4 regions of the Serratia sp. DFXYC6 genome follow, and region 1 is predicted to be linked to each of the others. Evidence: predicted binding sites of a transcription regulator. Region 1 holds the regulator's gene; each other region holds the start of a gene.
The links. The regulator PhoB, encoded in region 1, activates phosphate uptake and scavenging genes when phosphate is short. The targets are predictions, from matches to a motif close to CTGTCATAAAACTGNCNNAT.
Positions count from the first base shown of each region.

Region 2: a site for PhoB is predicted at 1,827-1,846, ahead of phoA (alkaline phosphatase). Genes of this name have one in related genera too.
Region 3: a site for PhoB is predicted at 2,239-2,258, ahead of pitA (inorganic phosphate transporter PitA). Genes of this name have one in related genera too.
Region 4: a site for PhoB is predicted at 3,841-3,860, ahead of ugpB (sn-glycerol-3-phosphate ABC transporter substrate-binding protein UgpB). Genes of this name have one in related genera too.

Region 1 is NZ_JBXUNV010000004.1:264,411-272,120, reverse strand. It holds gene sbcC (exonuclease subunit SbcC) at 1-436, opposite strand, end outside; gene sbcD (exonuclease subunit SbcD) at 433-1,665, opposite strand; gene phoB (phosphate response regulator transcription factor PhoB) at 1,881-2,570, shown strand; gene phoR (phosphate regulon sensor histidine kinase PhoR) at 2,595-3,911, shown strand; gene AC2CGQ_RS20230 (PstS family phosphate ABC transporter substrate-binding protein) at 3,926-4,888, shown strand; gene brnQ (branched-chain amino acid transport system II carrier protein) at 5,374-6,690, shown strand; gene proY (proline-specific permease ProY) at 6,764-7,710, shown strand, end outside.
Region 2 is NZ_JBXUNV010000001.1:2,467,543-2,475,252, forward strand. It holds gene AC2CGQ_RS12065 (antibiotic biosynthesis monooxygenase family protein) at 1-146, opposite strand, end outside; gene AC2CGQ_RS12070 (ArsR/SmtB family transcription factor) at 322-1,005, shown strand; gene AC2CGQ_RS12075 (glutathione S-transferase N-terminal domain-containing protein) at 1,080-1,787, shown strand; gene phoA (alkaline phosphatase) at 1,919-3,346, shown strand; gene AC2CGQ_RS12085 (malate:quinone oxidoreductase) at 3,807-5,387, shown strand; gene AC2CGQ_RS12090 (helix-turn-helix domain-containing protein) at 5,593-6,051, shown strand; gene AC2CGQ_RS12095 (fimbrial protein) at 6,127-7,164, opposite strand; gene AC2CGQ_RS12100 (fimbria/pilus outer membrane usher protein) at 7,176-7,710, opposite strand, start outside.
Region 3 is NZ_JBXUNV010000006.1:147,548-155,257, reverse strand. It holds gene uspB (universal stress protein UspB) at 322-657, shown strand; gene pitA (inorganic phosphate transporter PitA) at 731-2,233, opposite strand; gene AC2CGQ_RS23145 (BaiN/RdsA family NAD(P)/FAD-dependent oxidoreductase) at 2,534-3,733, shown strand; gene AC2CGQ_RS23140 (hypothetical protein) at 4,260-4,772, shown strand; gene AC2CGQ_RS23135 (hypothetical protein) at 4,762-5,169, shown strand; gene AC2CGQ_RS23130 (Crp/Fnr family transcriptional regulator) at 5,450-6,133, shown strand; gene AC2CGQ_RS23125 (VOC family protein) at 6,130-6,549, opposite strand; gene AC2CGQ_RS23120 (SRPBCC family protein) at 6,676-7,092, opposite strand; gene AC2CGQ_RS23115 (SDR family NAD(P)-dependent oxidoreductase) at 7,129-7,710, opposite strand, start outside.
Region 4 is NZ_JBXUNV010000005.1:265,831-273,540, forward strand. It holds gene AC2CGQ_RS22260 (high-affinity branched-chain amino acid ABC transporter permease LivM) at 1-1,064, shown strand, start outside; gene livG (high-affinity branched-chain amino acid ABC transporter ATP-binding protein LivG) at 1,061-1,831, shown strand; gene livF (high-affinity branched-chain amino acid ABC transporter ATP-binding protein LivF) at 1,833-2,534, shown strand; gene AC2CGQ_RS22275 (aminotransferase-like domain-containing protein) at 2,579-3,766, shown strand; gene ugpB (sn-glycerol-3-phosphate ABC transporter substrate-binding protein UgpB) at 3,954-5,273, shown strand; gene ugpA (sn-glycerol-3-phosphate ABC transporter permease UgpA) at 5,352-6,239, shown strand; gene ugpE (sn-glycerol-3-phosphate ABC transporter permease UgpE) at 6,236-7,081, shown strand; gene AC2CGQ_RS22295 (sn-glycerol-3-phosphate import ATP-binding protein UgpC) at 7,087-7,710, shown strand, end outside.

The DNA of each region.
Region 1 (7,710 bases):
AGCGGCCAAAGTCCAGCCCGGTGATGGCGGCGGTAAGCTCCAGCTTGTCGCGCACTTTGTCCGCCAGGATCTTGCCGTCCTCGCGGCGCGCCAGTTCGACCTTCGGCGCCTGCAGATTGCCGTCCGGCGCGTTTTTGGCGCGGCGCTGGCTCCAGAAGGCGCGATAGCCGACGCCCTTGACCTCGAATTCGACCTCCGCCAGCGATTCGGCGGTGTGGCGGGTCATCAGTTCATTCTGGCTTGGCGTGACGTTGAGACGCGGCGTCTGGTGGTACAGCGCCAGGCAGATGGCGTCCAGCAGGGTGGTTTTGCCCGCGCCGGTCGGGCCGGTAATGGCGAACAGACCGTTGCTGGCGAACGGCTCGGCGGTGAAGTCAATTTTCCATTCGCCCTGCAGCGAGTTGAGGTTTTTTAACCGCAGGCTGAGGATCTTCATGAATTCGTCTCCTCGGCGTTGTGTTGCACCGCCTCGACCACCTGGCGGAACAGTTGGTGCATCCGCCGTTGGCGTGCTTCGGGCATGTCGGCCTCCTGCGCCAGGCGCCGTTCGAACACCTCGTTGACGCTCAGCTCGTTGAGCGTTTCCTTATCCTGCTGCGCAATCGCCTGGCGGCGCTGCTCTTTGCTGCGCCGCAGCAGCACCACTTCCACCGGCAGCGCATCCGCCATCAGCTGGATGCGGCGTTGGATATCGCTGAGGTAGTCCTGCGTCGCCACTTCGATATCCAGCCACACCGGCAGCTCGCCGGCATAGTCGGCAAATTGCCGCAGCTGCCGTTCGATCTCGGCCAGATCGCCTTTGATCAGCTGCATGGGCTGAAACTGCGGGATCGTTAACGTTTCTACCCGCTGCAAAGCGCCGTCGGCGAAATCCACCAGGAAGACGCTTTTGGCTTTGCCCAGCTCATCGAAGCTCAGCGGGATCGGCGAGCCGCTATAGCGAATATGCTCCGATTTGGCGACGTTCTGCGCGCGGTGAATGTGGCCCAGCGCGATATAGTCGGCGGGGGGGAAGGCCTGCGCCGGGAAGGCGTCGAGGGTGCCGATATAGATGTCGCGCACCGAGTCGGAGGTGGTAACGCCGACGGTGGTCAGGTGGCCGGTGGCGACGATCGGCAGCGGCTGGCCCAACTGGTCGCGGCGCTCGCAGGCCGCCTGATACAGCGTCTGATAATGTTCGGCGATGGCTTCCTGCAGCGCCTGCTGTTTCTGCGCGCCGGATTCGCCGGCGCGGCTGGTGAGCAGATCGCGCGGCCGCAGGAACGGGATGGCGCACAGCACCGCGCCCGGCTGGCCGTCGCGTTGGTTAAGCACCACGATCTGCTGTTCCGGGGCGCCCTGCGCGCTGGCGATCACCGTGGTGTTCAGGCAGGAAAGCAGTTCACGCGATTCGTTCAGCGTCGCGACCGAATCGTGGTTGCCGCCCAGCACCACCAGCTGGCAGCCGGTACGCTGCAGTTCCACCACGAAGCGGTTGTACAGCTCGCGGGCATAGCTGGGCGGCGAGCCGGTATCGAACAGATCTCCGGCGACGATCAGCGCATCCACCTGCTGCTGATCTACCTGTTCGATCAGCCAGTTCAGAAAAGCCTGGTGCTCGGCGGCGCGGCTTTTGGTGAAAAAGTACTGGCCAAGGTGCCAGTCAGAGGTGTGGATCAGGCGCATGACACTCCCGGATGCAAAGATAATGGCGATGATTATAAAGGCCGCGGCGGCGGCTGTCCCGGCGCAATGATGATGACAACCGGATGATTTTTCTTTACTGCGGGAAATAATCGCTATGCTTACTGCCTATAACAGCCGGTTTTTTTCATAAAAGTGTCACAAAACTGACGCATAATGGCGCCCGAAAAGTCGCTAACACATTGGCAGGATTGACGATGGCAAGACGCATACTGGTGGTGGAAGACGAAGCGCCGATCCGTGAGATGGTGTGCTTTGTGTTGGAACAGAATGGTTACCAACCGTTGGAAGCCGAAGATTATGACAGCGCCGTGACGCGTCTGTCTGAGCCGTTCCCTGATTTGGTGTTGCTTGACTGGATGTTGCCCGGTGGTTCCGGCATTCAGTTTATCAAACATATGAAGCGCGAAGCGCTGACCCGCGATATCCCGGTGATGATGCTGACCGCGCGCGGCGAAGAAGAAGACCGGGTGCGCGGCCTGGAAGTGGGGGCGGATGATTACATCACCAAGCCGTTCTCGCCCAAGGAGCTGGTGGCGCGCATCAAAGCGGTCATGCGCCGCATTTCGCCGATGGCGGTGGAAGAAGTGATTGAAATGCAAGGGTTGAGCCTGGATCCGTCCTCCCACCGCGTAATGGCGAACGATCAGGCGCTGGATATGGGGCCGACCGAGTTCAAGCTGCTGCACTTCTTTATGACCCACCCGGAGCGGGTTTATAGCCGCGAGCAGTTGCTTAATCACGTCTGGGGCACTAACGTTTATGTGGAAGACCGTACCGTTGACGTGCATATCCGTCGGCTCCGCAAGGCGTTAGAAACCAGTGGGCATGATAAAATGGTTCAAACCGTTCGGGGCACCGGCTACCGGTTCTCAACGCGCTACTGATCGCGCCGCGCTGGAGAATATGCCGTGTTAGAACGTCTGTCGTGGAAGAGGCTGGCTTTGGAGCTGGCTCTTTTCTGTCTGCCCGCCTTACTGCTGGGGCTGATTTTCGGTTATCTGCCCTGGTTCCTGCTGGCCTCTGCGCTGGCTGCGCTGGTGTGGAATTTCTACAACCAGCTCAAACTCTCCCATTGGCTGTGGATCGACCGCAGCATGACGCCGCCGCCCGGCCGCTGGAGCTGGGAGCCGCTGTTCTATGGCCTGTATCAGATGCAGCAGCGCAACCGCCGCCGCCGGCGCGAGCTGGCGCTGCTGATCAAGCGCTTTCGCAGCGGGGCCGAATCGCTGCCTGACGCGGTGGTGATGACCACCGTCGAAGGCAATATCTTCTGGTGCAACGGGCTGGCGCAGCATCTGCTCGGCTTTCGCTGGCCGGAAGACAACGGCCAGCACATCCTTAACCTGCTGCGTTATCCGGAATTCAGCCACTATCTGCAACAGCAGGAGTTTTCGCGCCCGCTGACGCTGCAGCTGAACAACGAACACTACGTCGAATTCCGCGTGATGCCGTATTCCGAAGGGCAATTGCTGATGGTGGCGCGCGACGTCACCCAGATGCGTCAGTTGGAGGGCGCGCGGCGCAACTTCTTCGCCAACGTCAGCCATGAGCTGCGTACGCCGCTGACGGTGCTGCAGGGCTATCTGGAGATGATGGGCGACGAAGAGCAGGATGGCTCGCTGCGCAGCAAGGCGCTGAGCACCATGCAAGAGCAGACTCGCCGGATGGACGGGCTGGTCAAGCAACTGCTGACGCTGTCGCGCATCGAGGCGGCGCCCAATGTCGACATGAACGAGCGGGTGGATATTCCGCTGATGCTGCGGGTGTTGCAGCGTGAGGCGCAATCGCTGAGCGGCGGCAATCACGAGATCACCTTCCGGGTGAACGAACAGCTCAACGTGTTCGGCAATGAAGACCAGTTGCGCAGCGCGGTGTCTAACCTGGTGTACAATGCGGTCAACCACACGCCGAAGGGCACCCATATCGAAGTCAGCTGGCAGCAGACGGCGCATGGCGCGCAGTTCCAGGTCAGCGACAACGGGCCTGGCATCGCCGCCGAGCACCTGCCGCGCCTGACCGAGCGTTTCTACCGCGTCGACAAGGCCCGCTCGCGCCAGACCGGCGGCAGCGGGCTGGGGCTGGCGATCGTCAAGCACGCGCTCAGCCATCACGACGCGCGGCTGGAGATCCTCAGCGAACCGGGGATCGGCACCCGCTTTATCTTTACCTTGCCCAATCGGTTGATTGTTCCCGCCGCTTTATCAGAGAATGCGGTGAAAAATTAACGCGAGACACCGGTATGACCCGAATCACCCGAGGGCTGTTGCTTTGCCTGGCGCTGCTGGCCGGACGCGGCGCGCTGGCGCAGCCTGACGGCATGTTGGCGGGCAACCTGTCCAGCGTCGGCTCCGACACGCTGGCGAATCTGATGGCGCTGTGGGCGCAGGATTTCAGCGAGCATTATCCCAACGTCAACCTGCAGATCCAGGCCGCCGGTTCGTCGACCGCGCCGACCGCGTTGGCGGCGGGCGCCGCGCAGCTGGGCCCGATGAGCCGGCCGATGAAGGCGGCCGAGGTTTCGGCGTTCGAACACCGTTACGGCTATGCGCCGCTGGCGGTGCCGGTAGCGGTGGATGCGCTGGTGGTGTTGGTGCATCAGGACAATCCGCTGCGCGGCCTCAACCTGCAGCAGCTCGACCGCATTTTCTCCGCCACCCGGCGCTGCGGCGAAAGCCAGCCGCTGACGCGCTGGGGCGAGCTGGGGCTGCGCGGCGACTGGGCGACGCGCTCGCTGCAACGCTTCGGCCGCAACTCGGCGTCCGGCACCTACGGCTATTTCAAACTGCGCGCGCTGTGCGGCGGCGATTTCATGCCGCGCGTCAATGAGCTGCCCGGTTCGGCCTCGGTAGTGCAGGCGGTGGCCGGTTCGCTCAACGGCATCGGCTACGCCAGCATCGGTTTTCGCGCCAGCGGCGTGCGGCTGCTGCCGCTGGCGGAGTCGGGAGAAGACTATGTCGCACCTACCGCCGCCAACGTGCGCAACGATCGCTACCCGCTGTCGCGCTATCTGTATATCTATATCAATAAAGCCCCCCATCAACCGCTGGAGCCGCTGACCGCCGCGTTTCTCGATCGCGTGCTGTCGACACCAGGGCAAAGCCTGGTCAATCACGACGGCTATCTGCCACTGCCGCCGGCCGCGCTGCAGAAGACCCGCCAGGCGCTCGGGTTGCCACCGCTCGCGCCGGCCACGATGCAATAAGCGACAAAAAGCGGCGTAATTTTCGCCTTTTTTCACGGCAAAACGGAGCTTATGCCACGCGAAAATCGGGCATTTATTGGCGTTTTCGCGCGGTAAAGTGATATATGCTTCACGTTTCGTGAATTCATTGTTCAAAAATGATACAAATCATGTAGTGTATATTTATTGATAGCCAATATGATCGACTGGTGGCTAAAGTTTATATGGTCGATAGCTCTGCTTTTCGCCGTGCGTCTTGCCTTGAAGCGCTATAAACGTTTACCTTAGCCTTCGTTGTCGGATTAAACCTCCATTTTTATAACTCCTAAAATTTTGCCCATCTTCATGAGCGGCCACTTTCGAATAGGGACATAAACGCCGGATCGACTGCGTTTAGGGTGCTTATTTGGCGCGGCGACGATCGGGCATGCCGGCAACCGGGTGGGGCGTTTCGCCACCACGCTATCGGACAATTTTTTTCATTTGAACAGGCAACACGACATCGTATGAGTCATCGTTTAACGTCAAAAGATATCCTGGCACTGGGCTTTATGACCTTTGCCTTATTCGTTGGGGCCGGGAACATCATCTTCCCGCCGATGGTCGGCTTGCAGTCCGGTGAACATGTCTGGACTGCGGCGCTGGGCTTCCTGATCACCGCCGTGGGCCTGCCGGTCATCACCGTCATCGCGCTGGCGCGCGTCGGCGGCGGCATCGACGCCCTCAGTTCGCCGATCGGCCGCGGCGCCGGCCTGCTGCTGGCGACCGTCTGCTACCTGGCCGTCGGCCCGCTGTTCGCCACGCCGCGCACCGCCACCGTGTCCTTCGAAGTGGGCATCGCCCCGCTGACCGGCGACGGCGCCATGCCGCTGTTCATCTACAGCCTGGTGTACTTCGCGCTGGTGATCGGCATCTCTCTGTATCCGGGCCGCCTGCTCGATACCGTCGGCCACGTGCTGGCGCCGCTGAAGATCGTCGCGCTGGCCGTACTGGGCATCGCCGCGCTGCTGTGGCCTGCCGGCGCGCCGATTCCGGCGACGACGGCTTATCAGAGCGTGCCTTTCTCCTCCGGCTTCGTTAACGGCTATCTGACCATGGATACGCTGGGCGCGCTGGTGTTCGGCATCGTTATCGTCAACGCGGCGCGCTCGCGCGGCGTGAAAGACGCCGGCCTGTTGACCCGTTACACCATTCTGGCCGGTTTGATCGCCGGCGTGGGCCTGACGCTGGTGTACCTGAGCCTGTTCAAGCTGGGTTCCGGCAGCGGCGCGCTGGTGCCTGACGCCACCAACGGCGCGGTGATCCTGCACGCTTACGTTCAGAACACCTTCGGCGGCCTGGGCAGCTTCTTCCTGGCGGCGCTGATCTTCATCGCCTGCATGGTGACCGCGGTAGGCCTGACCTGCGCCTGCGCCGAGTTCTTCGCGCAATACCTGCCGTTCTCGTACAAGACGCTGGTGTTTATTCTGGGCCTGTTCTCGATGGTGGTGTCCAACCTCGGCCTGAGCCACCTGATCCAGATCTCCATTCCGGTGCTGACCGCGATTTACCCGCCGTGCATCGTGCTGGTGGTGCTGAGCTTCACCCTGCGTTGGTGGCACAGCGCGCCGCGTATCATCGCGCCGGTGATGCTTGTCAGCCTGTTGTTTGGTATTCTTGACGCGGTGAAAGCGTCCAGTTTCCAGCAGCTGCTGCCGGCCTGGACCACTCACCTGCCGCTGGCGGAGCAGGGGTTGGCATGGTTGCCGCCTTCGCTGCTGATGCTGGTGCTGGTCGCGATTTATGATCGGGTGTGCACGCGTTCCCAAGTGACCGCGCACTGATAATCCCCCGGCTTAATCCAGGGCCACGGACATGTCCGTGGCTTTTTTACGTTTAAAACTATGGGTCATCTTCATGCAACAACAGTCACCCACCACCGCCTCCGACAATAAGCTGAAACGCGGCCTCAGTACGCGCCATATTCGCTTTATGGCGCTGGGATCGGCCATCGGCACCGGGTTGTTCTACGGCTCGGCGGACGCCATCAAAATGGCCGGCCCGAGCGTGCTGCTGGCTTACCTGATCGGCGGCATCGTGGCCTTCATCATCATGCGCGCACTGGGGGAGATGTCGGTCAATAACCCGCAGGCCAGCTCATTTTCCCGCTACGCGCAGGACTACCTCGGCCCGATGGCGGGTTACATCACCGGCTGGACTTACTGCTTTGAAATCCTGATTGTCGCCATCGCCGACGTGACCGCCTTCGGCATCTATATGGGCGTCTGGTTCCCGGAAGTGCCGCATTGGATCTGGGTGCTGAGCGTGGTGTTGATCATCGGCGCCATCAACCTGATGAGCGTCAAGGTGTTCGGCGAGCTGGAGTTCTGGTTCTCGTTCTTCAAGGTCGCCACCATCATCATCATGATCGCGGCCGGCATCGGCATCATCATCTGGGGTATCGGCAACGGCGGGCAACCGACCGGCATTCATAACCTGTGGTCGAACGGCGGCTTCTTCAGCAACGGCGTTATCGGCATGATCCTGTCGCTGCAGCTGGTGATGTTCGCTTACGGCGGCATTGAAATCATCGGCATCACCGCCGGCGAAGCCAAGGATCCGAAAAAATCGATTCCTAAAGCCATCAACTCGGTGCCGTGGCGCATTCTGGTGTTCTACGTCGGTACGCTGTTTGTCATCATGTCGATCTACCCGTGGAACCAGGTGGGCACCAACGGCAGCCCGTTCGTGCTGACCTTCCAGCATATGGGCATCACCGTGGCGGCAGGCATCCTCAACTTCGTGGTGATCACCGCTTCGCTGTCGGCGATCAACAGCGACGTGTTCGGCGTCGGTCGCATGCT
Region 2 (7,710 bases), on a different contig from region 1:
CGCGCAGGATCGGCCAGGCTTTGAAACCGCTCGATGGAAATGAATCCATCGATCTGCGCCAGCAGCGGCTTCAGCTCCGCCGCCAACGTCAGGTAGGTATCGCGCAGCCCGTCGGCGGCCTGCAGTTCAAAAATCACGGCAATCATCCTCGTCTCCTCTCAACGGTAAAATTCCGGCACGCGCGCATTCAGTGAACGGCGCCACTGCACCGATTTCAACGCCCGCTCATCAATATCCAGCGGACACGGACGCACAGCACCAGACTGCGATAGCTACAGGCTAGCGATGGACGCGCCGTCATACTTCGTCTAACCTCGAAGTATGCATAACATCGAGATAGAAGATCGTTTAGCGGCGCTGAGCGCCGCCATCGCCGACCGCACCCGGGCGCGCATGCTGTGCCTGTTGATGGATGGGCGCGCCTACACCGCCACCGAGCTCAGCGCGGCGGTCGAGGTCGCCCCGTCTACCGCCAGCGCACATCTGGCGAAGCTGCTGGAGCAGCGGCTGATTGCCTGCGTCAAACAGGGGCGCTATCGCTATTTTCGGCTGGCCGGGCAACCGGTGGCCGCAGCGCTGGAGGGTCTGATGGCGCTGGCGGGCGTGCCGCGCCCGTCGGTGAAAAGCAGCACGCCCACCTCGCTGCAATATGCTCGCACCTGTTACGACCATATGGCGGGCGAGGTGGCGGTGAAGCTGCACGATCGGCTGCATGCGCTGAACTGGCTGACCGGCGAGGAAGACTACCGGTTAAGCGACATCGGTCAGGCCGCGCTGGCGCGGCTGGGCGTCGATTGCTCCCCCGCTCCCACCCGCCGCCGCTTCGCCTGCGGCTGCCTGGACTGGAGCGAACGCCGCTCTCACCTCGGTGGCGCGCTGGGCGCCGCGCTGTTAGCCGCCTTTATCCAACGCGGCTGGATCGTCCGCCGGCTCGACAGCCGCGAACTGCAGCTGCCCCCCGCCGGTAAAAAAGCGCTGGCCGCACATTTTGACCTCACGGTGTAACCCGGCGGCGGGGTAGTTTTACTGCAATACTCAAGGGGTACGCTTAAGCAACCCCGCCAACCCGAGGAGTTTCCATGCTCGATTCCACCCAATTCCCGATCGTCAAACGCTGGCCGGCTCAGCACCCGGAACGGCTGCAGCTCTACTCTCTGCCGACGCCGAACGGCGTCAAAGTGTCCATCATGCTGGAAGAGATCGGCCTGCCTTATGAAGCGCACCTGATCGACATCGGCAACAACGAGACCTGGACGCCGGAATTCCTGGCGCTGAACCCGAACGGCAAGATCCCGGCGATCATCGATCCCGACGGCCCCGGCGGCCGGCCGCTGCCGCTGTTCGAATCCGGCGCCATTCTGCTCTACCTGGCGGAAAAGAGCGGCCGTTTCCTGCCGCAGGATCCGGCGCAGCGTTACGAAACCATTCAGTGGGTGTTCTTCCAGATGGCCGCCGTCGGCCCAATGTTCGGCCAGCTCGGTTTCTTCCACAAGTTTGCCGGGCGCGAATATGAAGACAAGCGGCCGCTGGAGCGTTACAAAAACGAATCGAAACGCCTGCTCGGCGTATTGGAAACGCGCCTTGAAGGCCGCGACTGGATCATGGGTGCGGACTACACCATCGCCGATATTTCGCTGCTGGGCTGGGTGCGTAACCTGATCGGCTTCTATGAGGCGCGCGAACTGGTGGCGTTCGACAGTTTCCCGCGCGTCGCGCAGTGGCTGGAGCGCGGTCTGGCGCGGCCGGCGGTGCAGCGCGGGCTGGCTATTCCGGCGCGCGCGGCCTGATTGTCAAACGGGGTGGCCGCCGGGCCATCCCGTCTTTCATTGTCATAAAATTGTCATCCCTCTGCTCTACTCTCCTTTCGTAACAATTTGATGTTATTTACATTGTTGTATTACGACAAGGAGCTTACCCCATGCAACCTGCTGTATCCCTGATCGCCGGCGCCGTGCTGTCCGCCCTGCTCTGTTCCTCCGCCATCGCGGCGGAAACCTCGGCCAATGCCGATGGCCTGACCGAACGCGCCGCGCGCGGCAACCTCGCCGAACCGGGCGGCGCCCGTCGTCTGGCCGGCGATCAGACCGCCGCGCTGAAGGCGTCGCTGTCGGACAAAACGGCGAAAAACGTGATTCTGCTGATCGGCGACGGCATGGGGGATTCCGAGATCACCGCCGCGCGCAACTACGCTGAAGGCGCAGGCGGTTACTTCAAGGGCATCGACGCCCTGCCGCTGACCGGGCAATACACCCACTACTCGCTGGACAAGAAAACCCACAAGCCGGATTACGTGACCGATTCCGCCGCCTCCGCCACCGCCTGGACCACCGGGGTGAAAACCTATAACGGCGCGCTCGGCGTGGACGTGAACGGCAAAGATCAGCCGACGCTGCTGGAGATCGCCAAGGCGGCCGGCAAGGCCACCGGCAACGTCTCCACCGCCGAGTTGCAAGACGCTACGCCGGCGGCGCTGGTGTCGCACGTCACCTCGCGCAAATGCTACGGCCCGGAGGAAACCAGCGAGAAATGCGCCGCTAACGCGCTGGAAAACGGCGGCCGCGGCTCCATCACCGAGCAGTTGCTGAAAACCCGCGCCGACGTCACGCTGGGCGGCGGCGCGAAGTCCTTCAACCAGCTGGCGAAAAGCGGCGAATGGCGAGGAAAATCGCTGAAAGATCAGGCGGCGGCGCAAGGTTACCAGTGGGTGAGCAACGCGGATGAGCTGCAGGCCGTTACGCTGGCCAACCAGCAAAAACCGCTGCTGGGTCTGTTCGCCGACGGCAACATGCCGGTGCGCTGGCTGGGGCCGAAAGCCAGCTATCACGGCAACCTCGACAAGCCGGCGGTAACCTGCGAAAACAACCCGGCGCGCACCGCGGCCACGCCAACGCTGGCGGCGATGACCGAAAAAGCGATCGCACTGTTGAAAGATAACCCGAACGGCTTCTTCCTGCAGGTAGAGGGCGCGTCGATCGATAAGCAGGATCACGCCGCTAACCCGTGCGGGCAGATTGGTGAAACCGTCGATCTGGACGAAGCGGTGCAAAAAGCGCTGGCCTTCGCCCGCGCCGACGGCAACACGCTGGTGATCGTCACCGCCGACCATGCACACTCCAGCCAGATCGTCGCCGCCGACGCCAAAGCGCCGGGCCTGACCCAGATGCTGACCACCAAAGACGGCGCGCCGATGACCCTCAGCTACGGCAACTCGGAAGAAGAGTCGCAGGGGCACACCGGCACCCAATTGCGCGTCGCGGCCTACGGCCCGCACGCCGCCAACGTGGTGGGATTGACCGATCAGACCGATCTGTTCTTCACCATGCGCGATGCGATGGGCATCAAGTAACCGCCTTCTGCACGATGGCCGCCCGCAACGGCGGCCATTTATTATTGGTTACCGATAGGTATTTGCAATTTAACCGCAATTATTGTGTGATAACGAAATAACGTTTAATTGCGCGACAATTAACCCCCGAAAATAACGCGGTTATACGACCTTTCTTCCCTCTTTGTTTATTACTACGACAGCAACCGGCCTATTTTTGCTTATATTCATTTTTTTTAGTTACAAAAGTAGTTTTTAACATTCTCGCAAACAATAATACCCCGCCAGTAACGTGAACCGATCAATTTGCACCCGGACGGCCTGCAATAGTTCACTTTTCGTTAAAAACCCTATTAACAAAAAGGCATTATTGCTGCCTATCGGCTCACGCCGGGCGGTCGGCTTCATTATTTCCAGGGTAACTCCCGCTAAATTCTTTCACCTGCAATGAGTAGAATTTACACACAAGAGATTTAATTCAATGAGAAAATTACTCGTCCTGATTTTCAGTCTCAGCCTGTTTGGCGTTACGCAACAGGCGGCGGCTGAAGAGAAGAATAAAACCGTCGACGTGGTGTTGATCGGCGGCGGCATCATGAGCGCCACCTTGGGTACCTATCTGCATGAGCTGGAGCCGACCTGGACCATCGACATGTACGAGCGCATGAACGGCGTGGCGGAAGAGAGCTCCAACGGCTGGAACAACGCCGGTACCGGCCACTCCGCCTTCAGCGAAATGAACTACACGCCGGAAAAAGCCGATGGCACCATCGACATCAGCAAGGCGGTGAAGGTCAACGAGTCTTTCGAAATCTCCCGTCAGTTCTGGTCTTATCAGGTGAAAAACAATGTCCTGAAAGATCCGAAATCTTTCATTAACAGCGTGCCGCACATGAGCTTCGTGTGGGGCGACGACAACGTCAACTTCCTGCGTAAACGCTACGCGGCGCTGCAGCACAGCACCCTGTTCCGCGGCATGGAATACTCCGAAGACCCTGCGCAAATCAAACAGTGGGCGCCACTGGTGATGAACGGCCGCGATCCGGCGCAGAAAATCGCCGCGACCCGCATGCCGCTGGGCACCGACGTTAACTTCGGCGTGATCACCCACCAGCTGGTTGACGCACTGAGCGCCAGCGACAAGTTCAAGCTGAACCTGAGCCACGAAGTGCGCGACATCAAGCGCAACGCCGACCAGACCTGGAGCGTAACCGTTGCCGATCTGAACCGCGACGGTAAAGAAACCACCGTTAACGCCAAGTTCGTGTTCATCGGCGCAGGCGGCGCGTCCCTGACCCTGCTGCAGAAATCCGGCATCCCTGAGGCCGACGGTTACGGCGGCTTCCCGGTCGGCGGCCAGTTCTTGGTCACGACCAACCCGGAGATCGCCAACCAGCACCTGGCCAAAGTGTATGGCCTGGCCAGCGTAGGTTCGCCGCCGATGTCCGTGCCTCACCTGGATACCCGCATGCTGGACGGCAAGCGCGTGCTGCTGTTCGGGCCGTTCGCCACCTTCTCCAGCAAGTTCCTGAAGAACGGTTCGCTGTTTGATCTGCTGCACTCGCTGAGCACCTCGAACCTGATGCCGATGACCCACGTCGGTCTGGATAACTTCGATCTGGTGAAATACCTGGTCGGCCAGCTGATGATGAACGACGACGATCGCTTCGCCGCATTGAAAGAGTACTTCCCGGACGCCAAGCAGGAAGACTGGAAGCTGTGGACCGCAGGCCAGCGCGTACAGATCATCAAGAAAGACGCGGATAAAGGCGGCGTGCTGCAGTTCGGCACCGAAGTCGTCAGCTCTGAAGACGGCAGCATCGCCGCTCTGCTGGGCGCTTCGCCGGGCGCTTCCACCGCTGCGCCAATCATGCTGCACCTGATGGAAACCGTGTTCAAAGACAAAGTGGCGACGCCGGAATGGCAGAGCAAGCTGAAAGAGATCATCCCGTCCTACGGCCACAAGCTGAACGGCGATATCGAGATGACCAACAAGATCCGCGGTTACACCAGCAGCGTGCTGGGTCTGAACTACATTGAAGTGAAACCGGAAACTAACTGATTTTCCGTCACTTCCTACTGAAAAGGCCGCTTTATGCGGCCTTTCTTTTATTCCCCTGCCGTTCAAAGAGCATTTTTGGCCACCTTTTTATCCCCGGCTTACCCTTGCGTAACGGCGTAGTCACGCCTATTATCAAAGCATATTCTTGGATAATTAAGCTAAGTCACTGTGACCTGAATGTCGTTTTTGCGGGAGAACTAAAACCATGGATCGCGTCAATATCATTCACGATTTACTAGACTGGATTGAAACTCATCTGGATCAGCCGCTGCTGCTGGACAATGTCGCCGCCAAGTCGGGCTACTCCAAATGGCACCTGCAGCGCATGTTCCGCAGCACCACCGGCCACGCGCTCGGCAGCTATATCCGCGAGCGGCGTCTTTCGCAGGCGGCGCAGGCGCTGCGCTCCACTCCACGACCGATCCTGGATATCGCCCTGCAATACCATTTCGACTCTCAGCCTTCGTTCTCGCGTGCCTTCAAGAAACAGTTCGGCAAAACCCCGGCGGTCTATCGCCGCACCACCCGCTGGGACGTCGCAGAATGGCCGGCGCAGCCGATAGAAATGCAGGCCGAACCGCGCCACGATGCCCCCACGCTGCCCCGCTGGTACGCCGGCAAGCCGCCGGAAGGCGTTTGCACCAGCTGGATGGGGCTGCGTTAATCAGCGCGGTATAAGGCACAAAAAAGGGTTCAGTTCGCGAGAACTGAACCCTTTCTCTATTGACGAGACACCGAATTATTTGAAGGTGACGTCAATATTCGCCGATGCGCTGAACGGCCCTACCTTCGGGTTGGTGCTCAACCATTTCAGGCTGGCCATAAAGTTCTTTTCAACGATGGTGCCGTTGACCAGGCCCAGATCGACCGGGCTGTTCATCATGATCGGCGTATTTGGCGTCGCCGCCTGCGAGATCAAAATACCGAAGCCGCTGTCGCTGGTCGGCAGGATCACGCTGTTATCCTGCAATGGGTAGGTGGTGCTGAAGCTGGCCTGCAGCGTTTCCCCTTTGCAGTCTTGACCGGTCGTTGGATCGGACATATTGGCGGCGACCGAGAACGGCACCTGCTTCTCGATTTTACCCACCACCGCATTCTGACGCGGAATGGTGCCAAAGTTCACCGTCGAACCGTTGTTGGCCACCACGGTGATTTTCGGGTTGCAGGAGATAAACTGAATATTGCCCAGCCCGGAGATGTAGGCGTTAAAGTTGCTGTTCGGACGGCTGTTCAAGCCGCCGACGCCATCAACCTGGAACACCGAATAGGCATTATTGTCTGTGATTTTTCCGCCCGCCGGCGGTGCCTTGCCGGTCGCTTTAATGTAGATAGAGTATGTTACGGTGACGCTTTGGCTCGTCGCCGGCCTGCTACAACGTGGCGGGTTGCTACATACTGTACCCGGACCAACATTCTCACGCTGATTCTTTACCGGCTTGACGTCAATCCCTTTAAATGTCACACCCACTTCGATTGAATTGTGGATGTTTTGCATTTTATTCTGCGGATCCCAATACAAAAATGCGTCTTCGCCTTTCGGCATATTGTCTGTATCAGAGCACTGGAACGTAGAGGTAAAGGGCTGCGAACGCCACAGCAATGCCCCCGGAGCAGTATTAGCCGTCGACACCTTGATGGCCTTATCCAGCACGATATCCTGGCGAATGCTGCCGTTCTGCTTACACGACAACGCATAGCTGCTCTGCGAAAACCCGCCCAGCGTGACCAGCAGCCCAGCCGCCAATCCGAGATTCTTATGCTTTAACAAAGAAGACATATCCTTTCCTTTTACGGTTTTCCGCAGGTCAGCGAAAGTTCCTGATAACCCATCAACTGTTCGGTCGCCGCTTTCAATTCCGGCACCACCAGTGAGCAGCTTTCGCCCGCGTCGTTGCCCCATTTCACCAGCAGACGATCCCCTGCGGAGGCACCTGAGATATAAATATCGCCGTTGGTACCGACAGTACCGTTGTTCTTACCATCCGCACTGAAGACATTGGCACCAATCGGCGGTACGCTGCCGTCGGTCATCTTGCTGTGTACCAACAGGCTTTGGCCCGTGTGCGTTTCAAACTTCACGCGGGTGATTGCGCCGTAAGTCGGCACCACGTCTCTTGCCGCCATCGGGATATCCAGGCCGTTGCCGATATCTTCGGTGCGCAGCGCCACGCGGTTATGGCGGTATGGCGACGCAGAGGTCATCACCGCGTAACCGAAGCGGTCGATGGCGACGCCGGGTTGGTTTTCGATACGAACGCCCTTGGCGTCTTTGGCTTCCACCAGCACAAACGTATTCTGCAGCGGCTGGGTCAACGTCACGCCG
Region 3 (7,710 bases), on a different contig from region 1:
ACGGTTATCGCTTATAACGCCCCGGCAGGTGACTTTTCGCTACAGGGCGGTAAATTTTATCCACTGCTCAGGCCAGTTTGCGTTTCATTAACCTACAATGATGGATATGGGCCTCATCATTTCTCCTCTGAGTAGAACCATGCCGTGCAAATCTCATCGTGCGCTGCGGCAACGTCTTCGGAGGCGGTGGGTTATGGGCGTGGCCCGTGCAGGCAAAAAAAGGGGATGAGAGCGGTAAGCTCCAGCAGAGTATCGGGTAATGAGGTAGGGCGGTTGGACCCGGCGGATGGCCGCGGATAACAACGCCTTGAGGGGGCAATCATGATCAGTACCGTCGCGCTGTTTTGGGCCTTATGTGTGGTGTGTGTGGTAAACATGGTGCGGTATTACTCTTCTCTGCGCGCGCTGCTGGTGGTATTGCGCGGCTGTGACCCGCTGCTGTACCAATACGTCGACGGCGGCGGCTTCTTCACCGCCCACGGCCAACCCAGCAAGCAGCTGAGGCTGGTGCGCTATATCTTTGCGCAGCGCTATGTCGAACACCACGATCCGGAGTTTATTCGCCGCTGTGAGCGGGTGCGCGGGCAGTTTATGCTGACCTCGGCCCTGTGCGGCCTGGTGGTCATCTGCCTGATAGCGATGATGATTTGGTATTAATGCCTTTCTGTTTCCCTTGATGCAGGCAAAAAAAAGGCGGCCCTGCGGCCGCCTTCCTCATGATGCTTATCGCTTAGATCAGCTTCAACGCAATCCAATACAGCGCACCGGAAAGCAGAATCGAGATTGGCAGGGTCAGTACCCAGGCCAACAGGATGTTCTTCACGGTTTTGCTCTGCACGCCGCCGCCGTCCACGATCATCGTCCCGGCAACCGCCGAAGAGAGGACGTGGGTGGTGGAGACCGGCATGCCGGTATAGCTCGCCACGCCGATCGACAGCGCCGCGGTCATCTGGGCCGATACGCCCTGGGCGTAGGTCATGCCTTTCTTGCCGATCTTCTCGCCGATGGTGGTGGCCACGCGTTTCCAGCCCACCATGGTACCGAGCGACAGCGCCAGCGCGACGGCGACGATGATCCACATCGGCGCGTACTCGACGGTCTGCAGCAGATCCTGACGCAGGTTCTTCAGGAAGCGCTGGTCGGCGGATGAGGTTTCCGGCAGCTTGGCGACTTTATCCGCCGTGTCGGTCACGCACATCAGCAGGCGGCGCAGGTGGCTGCGCTGGTCAACCGTCAGCTGATCGTAGCTTTGCAGGTTGGTCAGCATGCCCTGAGCCAGCTCGATCGCCGGCATGGCGCGAGAACTGTCGCAGTGGAACTCGGCCGGTTTGCCAGACGCCGCTTCGTCATCCGGGCTTGGCACCAGCGGCGTCAGCGACACCGCATGCGACAGCGCGTCGCCGTGCTGCTGGTAATATTGCTGCAGGTGGGTCACGGCGTCACGCGTACGGGTGATGTCATAACCGGTTGCATTCATATTGACCACGAAGCCGGCCGGCGCAACGCCGATCAGCACCAGCATGATAAGGCCGATGCCTTTCTGGCCGTCGTTGGCGCCGTGCGAGAAGCTGACGCCAATCGCCGACAGGATCAGCGCGATACGGGTCCAGAACGGCGGCTTGCGTTTGCCGTCGACCTTTTCACGTTCCGCAGGGGTCATGTGGATACGCTGGCGTTTCTTGGTGCCACTCCAATAGCGGCGCAAGGCGAACACCATCACTCCCGCCACCATCATGCCGACCAGCGGCGAGAACAGCAGAGAAAGGAAAATGCCAATCATTTTCGGGACGTTAAGCGCATCCACCACTGAAGTGTGGGTCATCAGGGCGTTGGTTAAACCGACACCGATGATTGCGCCTATCAGCGTATGGGAACTGGAGGCCGGCAGACCGAAATACCAGGTGCCGAGGTTCCAGATGATTGCCGCCAGCAGCATGGAGAAGACCATGGCTAATCCGTGTGCTGAACTGACGTTCAACAACAGATCGGTAGGCAGCAAGTGGACGATGGCGTAAGCAACACTCAAACCGCCGAGCATTACGCCAAGAAAGTTGAACAAACCTGCCATCACGACCGCAAGTTGCGAGCGCATGGCGCGGGTATAAATAACTGTAGCGACCGCATTGGCCGTATCATGAAAACCGTTGATGGCTTCATAAAACAACACGAACAACAATGCGAGAATTAACATCAGGCCGGTATGGAAATCCAGGCCAGCGAACAAATGCAGCATAAGCGTTACGCCAGTTTGTGGACATGAACGCCGCGCATTATCAGTGACAACCGGGGCCGGGGAAAAGGAAAATATGACGTTTTTTTGATTTGGACATGACGAAACGATGACGCGCCTATAACAAAAATATTGAATATCAACGCGTTATTCTCCTCTGACCTCTGTAATATTTTCTTACTGTGGCGTTGGCGGCGCCGGGGCTTTACAATCTGCCGCCGTGAATTTGGCGGTGACCGGCGGCGAAACGGCGTAATATGGCGCTCTTTTGTCGCGATTGTGGTTTTGATAAGTGAGGCTCAGGTGGAACAGTTTGATGTCGTAGTGATTGGGGCGGGTGCCGCCGGCATGTTTTGCGCCGCGCAGGCGGGGCAACTCGGTTGCCGCGTGTTGCTGCTCGACAACGGCAAAAAACCGGGCCGCAAGATCCTGATGTCCGGCGGCGGGCGCTGCAACTTTACCAACATGTACGCCGAACCGGCGGCCTATCTGTCGAACAACCCGCACTTCTGCAAGTCGGCGCTGGCGCGCTACACCCAGTGGGACTTCATCGATCTGATCAACCGCTACGGCATCGCCTACCATGAAAAAACGCTGGGGCAGCTGTTCTGCGACGATTCGGCGCAGCAGGTGGTGGATCTGCTGGTCAAAGAGTGCGAGCTGGGCCAGGTGACGATGCGCCTGCGCAGCGAAGTGCTGGGCGTGGAGAAAAGCGAGAACGGCTACCAGCTGGCGCTCAATGGCGAAAAAGTAAGTGCTCGCTCACTTGTGGTGGCCAGCGGCGGATTATCCATGCCGGGGTTGGGCGCCTCGCCGTTCGGTTACAAACTGGCGGAGCAATTCGGCCTCAAAGTGCTGCCGACGCGCGCCGGGCTGGTGCCTTTTACCCTGCATAAGCCGCTGCTGGAGCATGTGCAGACGCTATCCGGCGTGTCGGTGCCGGCGGTGATCACCGCCGAGAACGGCGTCAGCTTCCGCGAAAGCATCCTGTTTACCCACCGTGGCCTCTCCGGGCCGGCGGTATTGCAGCTGTCCAGCTACTGGCAACCGGGTGAGTATGTGAGCGTTAACTTACTTCCTGAGCTGGATCTGGCGGGCTTCCTGGATAACCAACGCCAAGAGCACCCGAACCAAAGCCTGAAAAACACCCTGGCGCTGCATTTGCCGAAGCGGCTGGTGGAGTGCTTGCAGACCCTGGGACAACTGCCGGAGGCGACGCTGAAGCAGCTGAATGCGCCGCAACAAGCGGCGCTGGTTGATCTGTTGCAGAACTGGCGCGTGCAGCCGAACGGCACCGAAGGCTACCGCACGGCGGAAGTGACGCTCGGCGGCGTCGACACCAACGAACTTTCTTCCAAGACGATGGAGGCCCACAAGGTGCCGGGGCTCTATTTCATCGGCGAAGTGGTGGACGTGACCGGGTGGCTGGGTGGCTACAACTTCCAGTGGGCCTGGAGTTCGGCCTGGGCCTGCGCCCAGGCGCTGGCGGCGCAGGGGCGTTAAAACCCGCGCAGCCTTGACACGTGCCGGGTCACATTGGCCCGGCCTTGAGCTGATTCATTAATTTCATTTTAGTGTTGCCGTCGAGAAAACTCGCCTCCAGCGCCTGTCGGTTGCTGCGGTTAAAATCGTCATCCTGCCAGCCGAAGGCGTCATGCAACAGCCGATACTCAGGATCGAAAATTTGGATGGGGACTTTATGTGCGCTCCTCTGTTCAGTTCGGCTGTTACGCCTTATCTAGTAACTATCGTCTTTAACCCGGCTCAAAAGACATGACAAAGCGTTGCTGGCAATAGCCATTCTCGCAGCTGTTTTATTTGATTAAATAGGAAGTTGCTCTTGAGATACGTCTTGGAGTACGGCTACACTGAAAGGAGCAATTTGGTTGCTACACTCTGTGAGAGTCTATTACCAGGGGAATAAATTTTTGGTTTTCTGTACTTTAGGAGAGCCACATTGCTGGGTGTTTTTTTATTTGAAATTTTATAGCCAAAGATATACTAAGGCCAATATTTAAAAGGAGAATGGATGTTCACTTTAGACGAAATAAAAGAAGCAATATTAAAAATTTCGGATGCTGAGATATTGAGTAATGATGAGGATGAGCGGGAGTCTCGGGTTAGATTTAAAAAAAATGGGGACATTTTTATTATTACAACTTTGGCTAAGGATATGGCATCCAATACAATATTAAAGTTATCTAGATTAGTTAAGTTACCAAAAAATTGTAATGTAAAAAAAGAAGATGCCGAGCTGATATGCTCAATGGTAAATATTTTAAATAACACACCATGTAAAGTTGTTTATATTTATAATGAAAAAAATGGAGTGCTAGATAACAGGTTTTATATAACCAATATATATACTGATAAATTAGACCAGTTCGAAAAAATGGGTTCTAAAGATGTTGTAGCTGCAAACCTAGTTGTTCTGATTCTTGGGATGATACTTGAGGTAATGATAACAACGCAAAATATTATAACCGAGTCTGAAAAGACAGGGAAGGCAAACCAGTCTGAAGGTGATGCCAATGGAAAGTAAAAATGACGCACCGAAAATAATCATACAACTATCTCTTGGTGCATTAGTTTATTATCTTTTTACTTTCAAGTATAAAGATATTCTAATTGAGACCCTATCCTTACAAGTTTATTACCAATTGCTTGTCTTGGTGGTAATAACAAATAGTTATTTTGCAAAATGGATAGACTCTTTTCGTTCATTTTTATGCCATGAATGGATGATGAGATTCTCCAAGAAGTATAAAGCGAAACATTATAAATCAAAAGCGAAGAGTCTCGTTGAAAAAAGTAAGATGACCCAGTTATCTGAGGTTGCTCAGAAAATGATAGACGAAATTTCTGATACTGACCTTGAACTAGAAAATGAAATATCAGACATACATAAAGAAATAAACAAGTTCAAAGAAAAAACATGAGTTTTAATATATTAGAGCTAATTATTAATTATCGGTGTTTTTTAAAATAATATCCGTCTCACACTTCAGCTCTGCAGCATCGTCGGAAGCGGTATCGGTGTCTATCAAAATATGTCGCATGGCCATCTCCTCGGGTGGGCTATGCGGAGAAAGTACCCAGACGACCTAAGGCAAAAAAGGTCAGATGTCCTTTTTCGTTCTGAAGCGCGTCGGCTATGCTGAACGCAGTCGAAAGCGAGGATGTAAGACGTTTAAGGATGAGCCCTGGGAGTGAATCGCCTTGAAAACGGTCGGTGACAGCAAGCTAAAAGAAGCTTTTATCGACGCTCACGATCTGCGAACGGCGCTTTCGCCCACGCTGCTCGCCGCACTGCGCCTGGTCAGCGTCGAAGCCGGCGAATACCTGGTGACGCAAAGCGATCGTTTGACCCACCTGTTTTTTCTCGTGCAGGGAAAATTGCAGGTTGAGAATTTTGATGTGAATGGCGCGCACATTGTCTTTTCCTTCGAAACGGATTTCTCGGTGATTGGCGATCTGGAGCTGTTCTCCCAGGCGCAGCGCACGCTGTTCAGCACCGTGCAGGCGGTGACCGACGCGCTGCTCCTCGCGGCACCGATAGAGGCCATCAACAATCACGCCCTGAGCGACCCGGCGTTCCTCACCTTTATCTGCCGGCAATTGAGCAATAAGCTGCTGAATGCCTCTTTGCTGCATGCGAACGGCGTTTTTACGGCGGAGTATAAACTGCGAAAATTTTTATTATTCAAGATAAAGAACGAAGGGGAATTGATTGAGCTGGAAAACCGGGAGGCGCTGGCGGCGAGATTGGGCATCTCCGTCAGACAGCTGAGCCGCGCGCTGGCGCAGCTCGCGGCGGACGGCATCATTCAATTTAAAAACAAATCACTGCGGGTGACGGATCGCCAACGGCTGTCCGACATCAACGGGAGCGCCAGGATCTAGCCGATCGCCGGCCCCTTCAATTCCACGCGATTGCCGTCCGGATCGCTGAAATAAATGGACGGGCCGTCGCCTTCAGCGCCATAGCGCGATTCGGCGGGATCAACGCCGATCCCCTGCGATCGCAGATAGGCCAACAGCTCGTCCTCGTTGAAAGGATCGATGCGCAGGCAGATGTGATCGACATTTTGCCGGTGAGGATCGGGCGCCGTGCCGCCTTTTTTCCCCAACACGCCGTTAATATCCACCAGATCGATCATGGCCGCTCCGGCGCGCAGGTGCATCAGCCCCAAATCCGGCCGCTGTTTGGCGATATCACAGCCGACGATCCGGGTATAAAAATGCAGGCTTTTCTGCATATCGCGCACGCGCAGCACCACATGGTCGATAGTCTTCAGGCTGAAAGGGCGCACGGCCATCTCCTCAAACGGAAGTCTCCTTTACAGCATAAACGGCGCTGGCGGATTTATCCTGCTCCAGAGCTAAAGCAAAAAAATGGCCGATGGTTTTCACCATCGGCCGTAAGCGTGAGGAGTGTTCACGCATTAACGCGGGAAGTTGCCGCTCAGCGCATCCAGGCCATCCTGGTAGATGCCATGGAACAGGGCGACGGCTTCGTCGTCGCTGATATTGACCGGCGTGAAGCTGCCCGACCATTCCACGCGCGCCACGTTGGCGTCGTCGGTGGCGTGTACCGACAGGGTGGACAGGTAATTCACCACCGGGAACGGCGCCTGCATGATGGAGTAGCTGTAGCTGCGTTGACGGTTGTCGAACGCTTCCAGCCGCTCGATAACGGTACCGCCGTCAGAGGTCGTCAAAGTGCGCACGCGGCCGCCTTCAGAAACGACGCTTTTCGGAATGAACGGCAGCCAGTCAGGCAGGGCGTCGAAGCCGCCGATCAGTTGCCATACGGTGTCGGCGGATGCCGGGATGTTCATAGATACGGATGTAGTAGCCATTTTCTTTCTCTCTTGATATCGGTTTAGGGTACGGAATTACATTGCCAGGGTGTCGACGACGCCGCCGTCGACGCGCAGCGCCGCGCCGGTAGTGGCCGAAGACAGCGGAGACGCAAGGTAAACGGCCAGGTTGGCCACTTCATCGACGTCCGCCGCGCGTTGAATGATGGAGCTTGGGCGTTCGGTTTTAACGAACTCGTCGGCCTGATCGCGCGCGCTGCGCCCGGATTTGGCCGCCGCTTCCGCCAGCATCTCCTGCAGGCCTTCGGTAAAGGTTGGCCCTGGCAGGATGGCGTTGACCGTCACGCCGGTGCCGGCGAGGCGTTTCGCCAGGCCGTGAGATACCGCCAGGTTGGCGCTTTTGGTCACGCCGTAGTTGATCATATCCGCCGGGATGGCGACGCCGGATTCGGACGACACGAAAATAATGCGTCCCCAGCCCTGTTCGGTCATGCTCTGCGCGTAGTGGCGCGCCAGACGCACGCCCGAGAGGACGTTGACGTTATAGAAGTGCATCCACTCGCTGTCGGGCACGGTAAAGAAGTCTTTATCGTTGAAAATACCGAGGTTGTTGACCAGCACGTCGGCTTTAGGCTCCGCGGCGAACAGGGTTGCAGC
Region 4 (7,710 bases), on a different contig from region 1:
CGGCGTTCGTGCTGCCGAGCTTCGACGGCACCACGCCGCGGCAAAAGCTGCTGGCGGCTCTGCTCATCGTCGCGGCGGTCGCCTGGCCGTTCCTGGTGTCGCGCGGCACGGTGGATATCGCCACCCTGACGCTGATCTACGTGATGCTGGGCCTCGGCCTCAACGTGGTGGTGGGCCTGTCCGGTCTGCTGGTGCTCGGTTACGGCGGTTTCTATGCTATCGGCGCCTACACCTACGCGCTGCTGAATCACTATTACGGCCTCGGTTTTTGGGAGAGCCTGCCGCTGGCGGGTATCGTTACCGCCGCCTTCGGCTTCCTGCTCGGTTTCCCGGTGCTGCGGCTGCGCGGCGACTATCTGGCGATCGTGACGCTCGGCTTCGGCGAGATCGTGCGCATCCTGCTGCTGAACAATACCGAGATCACCGGCGGGCCGAACGGCATCAGCCAGATCCCGAAACCGACCTTTTTCGGCCTGGAGTTCAACCGCAGCGTGCGCGACGGCGGTTGGGATACCTTCCATAACTTCTTCGGCCTGAAATACGATCCGAGCGATCGCATCGTGTTCCTGTACCTGGTGGCGCTGCTGCTGGTGGTGCTGACGCTGTTCGTCATCAACCGCCTGCTGCGCATGCCGCTCGGGCGCGCCTGGGAAGCGCTGCGTGAAGACGAGATCGCCTGCCGCTCGCTGGGCCTCAGCCCGACGCGCATCAAGCTGACCGCCTTTACCATCAGCGCCGCCTTCGCCGGGTTTGCCGGCACGTTGTTCGCCGCGCGCCAGGGTTTCGTCAGCCCGGAATCCTTCACCTTCGTCGAGTCGGCCTTCGTATTGGCGATCGTGGTGTTGGGGGGCATGGGCTCGCAGTTCGCGGTCATTCTGGCGGCGATCCTGCTGGTGGTGTCGCGCGAGCTGATGCGCGATCTGAATGAATACAGCATGTTGCTGCTGGGTGCGCTGATGGTGCTGATGATGATTTGGCGGCCGCAGGGGCTGTTGCCGATGAAACGGCCGCAGCTGAAGCTGCAGGCGGCGGATATTCACGCGGGCAAGGGGGAACAGGCATGAGCGTTCAACCTTTACTTCAGGTGGAAGGCCTGTCGATGCGTTTCGGCGGGCTGCTGGCGGTCAACAATGTGGCGTTGACGCTCAATGAAGGCGAAATCGTGTCGCTGATCGGCCCCAACGGCGCCGGTAAAACCACGGTATTCAACTGCCTGACCGGTTTTTACCGTCCGAGCGGCGGCACCATCAAATTGCGCGATCGCCATCTGGAAGGGCTGGCGGGGCAGGCCATTGCCCGTATGGGCGTGGTGCGCACCTTCCAGCATGTGCGGCTGTTCCGTGAAATGACGGTGATTGAGAACCTGCTGGTGGCGCAGCATCAGCACCTGAAAAGCGGCGTGTTCGCCGGGTTGCTGAAAACCCCGGCCTTCCGCCGCGCCGAAGCCGAAGCGCTGGCGCGCGCGGCGGAGTGGCTGGAGCGCGTCGGCCTGCTATCGATGGCCAACCGTTCGGCGGGCAACCTGGCCTACGGGCAGCAGCGTCGGCTGGAGATCGCCCGCTGCATGGTGACCCGACCGGAGCTGCTGATGCTGGACGAACCGGCCGCCGGCCTCAACCCGAAAGAGACCGACGAGCTGGATCATCTGATCGTCGAGCTGCGCGATCGGCATAAGGTCTCGGTGCTGCTGATCGAGCACGACATGAAGCTGGTGATGGGCATTTCCGATCGCATTTACGTGGTGAATCAGGGCACGCCGCTGGCGCAGGGCACACCGGCGGAGATCCGTAACAACCCGGACGTGATCCGGGCTTATTTGGGCGAAGAATAATATGTTGTCATTCAATCAGGTATCCGCCCATTACGGCAAAATTCAGGCGCTGCATCAGGTCAGTCTCACGATAAGTCAGGGCGAAATCGTGACGTTAATCGGCGCCAACGGCGCCGGTAAAACCACGCTGCTCGGCACCCTGTGCGGCGAACCGCGCGCCAGCGAAGGCAGCATCGTCTTTCAGGGCCAGGACATCACCCAGTGGCAAACCTCGCGCATCATGCGTGAAGCGGTGGCGATCGTACCGGAAGGGCGGCGCGTCTTCTCGCGCATGACGGTGGAAGAAAACCTAGCGATGGGCGGCTTCTTCGCCGATCGTCACCAGTATCAACAGCGCATCGAACGGGTGTTCACGCTGTTCCCGCGCCTGCTGGAGCGCCGAAGCCAGCGCGCCGGCACCATGTCCGGCGGCGAGCAGCAAATGTTGGCCATCGGCCGCGCGCTGATGAGCCAGCCGAAGCTGCTGCTGCTCGACGAACCTTCGCTTGGGCTGGCGCCCATCATCATCCAGCAGATCTTCGACATCATTCAGCAGCTGCGGGAAGAGGGCATGACTATCTTCCTGGTGGAGCAAAACGCCAATCAGGCGCTGAAATTGGCGGACCGCGGTTATGTGCTGGAAAACGGCCGCGTGGTGTTGGAAGATACGGGGGCTGCATTGTTAGCCAACGAAGCAGTGAGGTCGGCGTATCTGGGCGGTTAATCCGCCCCCCTACGAATTAAAATAATCAGGTACGAGAAGAAGAAATGAAGACAGAAGGGTTACTCGCGCAGCGCATCGTTAACGTAAAAAGTTCGGCCATCCGTGAATTGCTTAAGCACAGCAAGATGGAACACGTCATTTCGCTGGCGGGCGGCATCCCCTCTGATGCGCTGTTCGATTTCGAAGGATTGAGCATTGCCACCCAGCAGGCGATCACCGAACAGCCGAAAAGCGCGTTCCAGTATGGCCTGACCGAGGGCAGCCCGCTGCTGCGTGAGCGCATTTGCGCGCTGTGCGCCGAGCGCGGCGTCACCGCGCGCGCGGAAGAGGTGATGGTCACCGCCGGTTCTCAGCAGGCACTGGATTTGGTGATGCGCGCCATCGTCAACCCGGGCGACGTGTTCGTGGTGGAGCGCCCGACCTACCTGGCGGCGCTGCAAACGCTGGAACTGGCGGAAGCCAACATCATGTCGGTCTCGTCCGACAGCGACGGCATGGTGGTGGAAGAGCTGGCCGAGCTGCTGAAAACCCAGCGTATCAAGGGCGTGTACGTGGTGCCGAACTTCGGCAACCCGAGCGGCATCACCCTCAGCGCCGCGCGCCGCGAACTGCTGGTGAAGCTGGCCGCCGAACATAACTTCCTGATCATCGAAGACGATCCGTACGGCGAGCTGCGTTTCACCGAAGAGCGCCACCCGACGCTGCATCAGGTGTCGCAGCGGGTGCTGGGCAATACCGACCACATCATCTATACCTCGACCTTCTCCAAGATCCTGGCACCGGGCCTGCGCCTGGGATGGGCGATCCTGCCGCCGTTCCTGCTGCATAAAGTGGCGATCATCAAACAGGCGGCGGATCTGCACGCCAGCGCCCTGTCGCAGAGCATCGTCGAATGCTACCTCGGCCTGGATCGCCTGCCGGCCCAGATCGAGAAGATCCGCGCCGCCTACAAACAGAAGGGTGAGATCCTGGCCGGTTTGGTGGAGCAGGAGCTGGGCGACTACATCACCTTCGATAAACCGAAGGGTGGCATGTTCCTATGGGCGCGTTTCCGCCAGCCGTTCAACGCCACCGAATGGCTGAACACCACGCTGCAGCAGGGCGTAGTGTTCGTGCCGGGGGAATACTTCTTCTCCGACAACCCGGATCGTTCGACCTTCCGCCTGTCGTTCGCCACTGCCACCGAGCAGCAGATGCAAGAAGCGGTGGCGCGCCTGCGCCGTTCGCTATAAGCCTCGCGGCGGCGGAGCTGATGCCCGCCGCCGACATCAAACCGCCATCTTCACTTCACCTTGCCGTCATGTGGCTGTCATCTAACGGTTATTTTTCTGTCATCCGCGCATGGCATGTTAGCTTCCGAACAAAAAACTGATTCTTTTCGCTCACGCGCTTTTACACCAGCTTTTTCAGGAGTTAGGCATGCTCACCTACGCTATTCGCAAAACCACGCTGTGCGTCGCATTGACCCTGGCGGTCAGCGCCCAGGCGCTGGCGGCGACAGAAATCCCGTTCTGGCATTCGATGGAAGGCGAACTGGGTAAAGAAGTGGACTCTCTGGCGGATCGCTTCAACCAGTCGCACAGCGACGTCAAGATTGTGCCGGTTTATAAAGGCAACTACGAACAGAGCCTGGCGGCGGGCATCGCCGCTTACCGCTCCGGCAAGGCGCCGGCGATCTTGCAGGTTTACGAAGTGGGCACCGCCACCATGATGGCCAGCAAAGCCATCAAGCCGGTCTACGAAGTGTTTAAAGAGGCCGGCATCAACTTCGACGAATCGGTGTTCGTGCCGACGGTGGCCGGCTATTACACCGACAACAAGAGCGGGCATCTGCTGTCGCAGCCGTTCAACAGCTCCACGCCGGTGCTGTACTACAACAAAGACGCCTTCAAAAAGGCCGGCCTGAACCCGGATCAACCGCCGAAAACCTGGCAGGAACTGGCGGCGGATACCGCCAAGCTGCGCGAAGCCGGCATGAAGTGCGGTTACGCCAGCGGCTGGCAGGGTTGGATCCAACTGGAGAACTTCAGCGCCTGGCACGGCGTGCCGTTTGCCAGTGAAAACAACGGTTTCGGCGGCACCAGTGCCAAGCTGGAGTTCAACCAACCGCTGCAGGTCAAGCATATCGCGCTGCTCGAAGCGATGAACAAGAAGGGTGATTTCACCTACTTCGGCCGCAAAGACGAATCCACCGAGAAGTTCTACAACGGCGATTGCGCCATCACCACCGCCTCTTCCGGTTCGCTGGCGGACATCAAGCACTACGCCAAATTCAACTACGGCGTCGGCATGATGCCGTACGACGCTGACGCGAAAAATGCGCCGCAGAACGCCATCATTGGCGGGGCCAGCCTGTGGGTGATGAACGGCAAAGACGCCGCCACCTACAAGGGCGTGGCCGAGTTCCTGCAGTACCTGGCGCAACCGGAAATCGCCGCCGAATGGCACCAGAAGACCGGCTATCTGCCGATCACCACCGCGGCTTACGATCTGACCAAGCAGCAGGGCTTCTACGACAAGAACCCGGGTGCCGACGTCGCCACTCGCCAGATGCTGAACAAGCCGCCGTTGCCGTTCACCAAGGGCCTGCGCCTGGGCAACATGCCGCAGATCCGCAGCGTGGTGGATGAGGAGCTGGAAGGCGTGTGGACCGGCAAGAAAACGCCGCAGCAGGCGTTGGACGCCGCCGTGCAGCGCGGTGACGTGCTGCTGCGTCGCTTCGAAGCATCAACCAAATAACCCTGCGTCGCGGGCCCGGCGGACCGGGCCCGCGTCTTCACGCCGATCCTTCCGTGCCCGATTAATGGTTTAACTGCTATGTCATCTTCCCGTCCCGGTTTCGGCTGCAGCTGGTTGCCCTATGCGCTGGTGCTGCCGCAGCTGCTGATTACCGCCGTCTTCTTTTTATGGCCCGCCGGCGAGGCGCTGTGGTATTCGGTGCAGAGCCTCGATCCGTTCGGCCTGTCCAGCCAGTTTGTCGGGCTGGATAACTTTAAGCAGCTGTTCCAGGATCCTTACTATCTCGACTCGTTCTACACCACGCTGATCTTCAGCTTCCTGGTGGCGGGCATCGGGCTGGCGGTCTCGCTGTTTTTCGCCGCGTTGGTGGACTACGTGCTGCGCGGCAGCCGCCTCTACCGCACGCTGATGATCCTGCCCTATGCGGTGGCGCCGGCAGTGGCGGCGGTGCTGTGGATTTTTCTGTTCAACCCCGGTCTCGGGTTGATCACCCACTTCCTCAATGGGCTGGGCTATAACTGGAACCATGCGCAAAACAGCGGCCAGGCGATGTTCCTGGTGGTGCTGGCCTCGGTATGGCAGCAGATAAGCTATAACTTCCTGTTTTTCCTCGCGGCGCTGCAGTCGATCCCGCGTTCGCTGGTGGAGGCGGCGGCCATCGACGGCGCCGGTCCGGTACGCCGCTTCTTCCATCTGGTGCTACCGCTGATCGCGCCGGTGAGCTTCTTCCTGCTGGTGGTCAATCTGGTGTACGCCTTCTTCGATACCTTCCCGGTGATCGACGCCGCCACCGGCGGCGGGCCGGTGCAGTCCACCACCACGTTGATCTACAAGATCTACCGCGAAGGCTTCGCTGGATTGGATCTCTCCAGCTCCGCCGCGCAGTCGGTGATCCTGATGCTGCTGGTGATCGGCCTGACGGTGATCCAGTTCCGCTTCGTTGAACGTAAGGTGCGCTACCAATGATTGAGAATCGACGCGGGCTGGACATCTTCAGCCATGTGATGCTGATTATCGGCGTGCTGGTGGTGCTGTTCCCGCTGTACGTGGCCTTTGTCGCCGCCACGCTGGACGACAAACAGGTGTTTCAGGTGCCGATGACGCTGGTGCCCGGCGGCCACCTGTGGGAGAACATCCGCAATATCTGGCAGGGCGGCGTGGGCAACCTCAAAGTGCCGTTCTCGTTGCTGCTGCTGAACAGCGTGATCATGGCGCTGGCGATCACCTTCGGCAAGATCGCGGTGTCGGTGCTGTCGGCTTACGCCATCGTGTACTTCCGCTTTCCGCTGCGTAGCCTGTTCTTCTGGCTGATTTTCCTCACCCTGATGCTGCCGGTGGAGGTGCGTATTTTCCCGACGGTGGAGGTGATCTCCAACCTCAACCTGCTGGACAGTTACACCGGTCTGACGCTGCCGCTGATGGCCTCGGCTACCGCCACTTTCCTGCTGCGCCAGTTCTTCATGACGCTGCCGGATGAGCTGCTGGAGGCGGCGCGCATCGACGGCGCCGGGCCGATGCGTTTCTTCTGGGACATCGTGTTGCCGCTGTCGAAAACCAATCTGGCGGCGCTGTTCGTCATCACCTTTATCTACGGCTGGAACCAATACCTGTGGCCGATCCTGATCACCAGCGACGCCTCGATGGGCACCGCGGTAGCGGGCATCAAGAGCATGATCTCCACTTCCGGCGCGCCGACCCAGTGGAACCAGGTGATGGCGGCGATGATTCTGACTTTATTGCCACCGCTGGCGGTGGTGCTTCTGATGCAGCGCTGGTTTGTGCGCGGTCTGGTTGATAGCGAGAAATAACGACGATGGCAGGATTAAAACTACAGGCGGTCACCAAGTCTTACGACGGTAAAACGCCGGTGATCAAACAGATCGATCTCGATGTGGCGGACGGTGAGTTCATCGTGATGGTCGGCCCGTCCGGCTGCGGCAAGTCCACGCTGCTGCGCATGGTGGCCGGGCTGGAACGCACCACCAGCGGCGATATTTATATCGATACCCGGCGCGTGACCGATCTGGAGCCCAAGGATCGCGGCATCGCGATGGTGTTCCAGAACTACGCGCTCTATCCGCACATGAGCGTGTACGACAACATGGCTTACGGCCTCAAGATCCGCGGTTTCGGCAAGGAGCATATCCGCCAGCGGGTGGAGGAAGCGGCGCGCATCCTGGAGCTGGAGCCGCTGCTCAAGCGTAAACCGCGCGAACTTTCCGGCGGCCAGCGCCAGCGGGTGGCGATGGGGCGCGCCATCGTGCGCGAACCGGCGGTATTCCTGTTCGATGAGCCGCTGTCCAACCTGGATGCCAAGCTGCGGGTGCAGATGCGCCTGGAGCTGCAACAGCTGCACCGCCGTCTGAAAACCACCAGCCTGTACGTGACCCACGATCAGGTGGAGGCGATGACGCTGGCGCAGCGGGTGATCGTGATG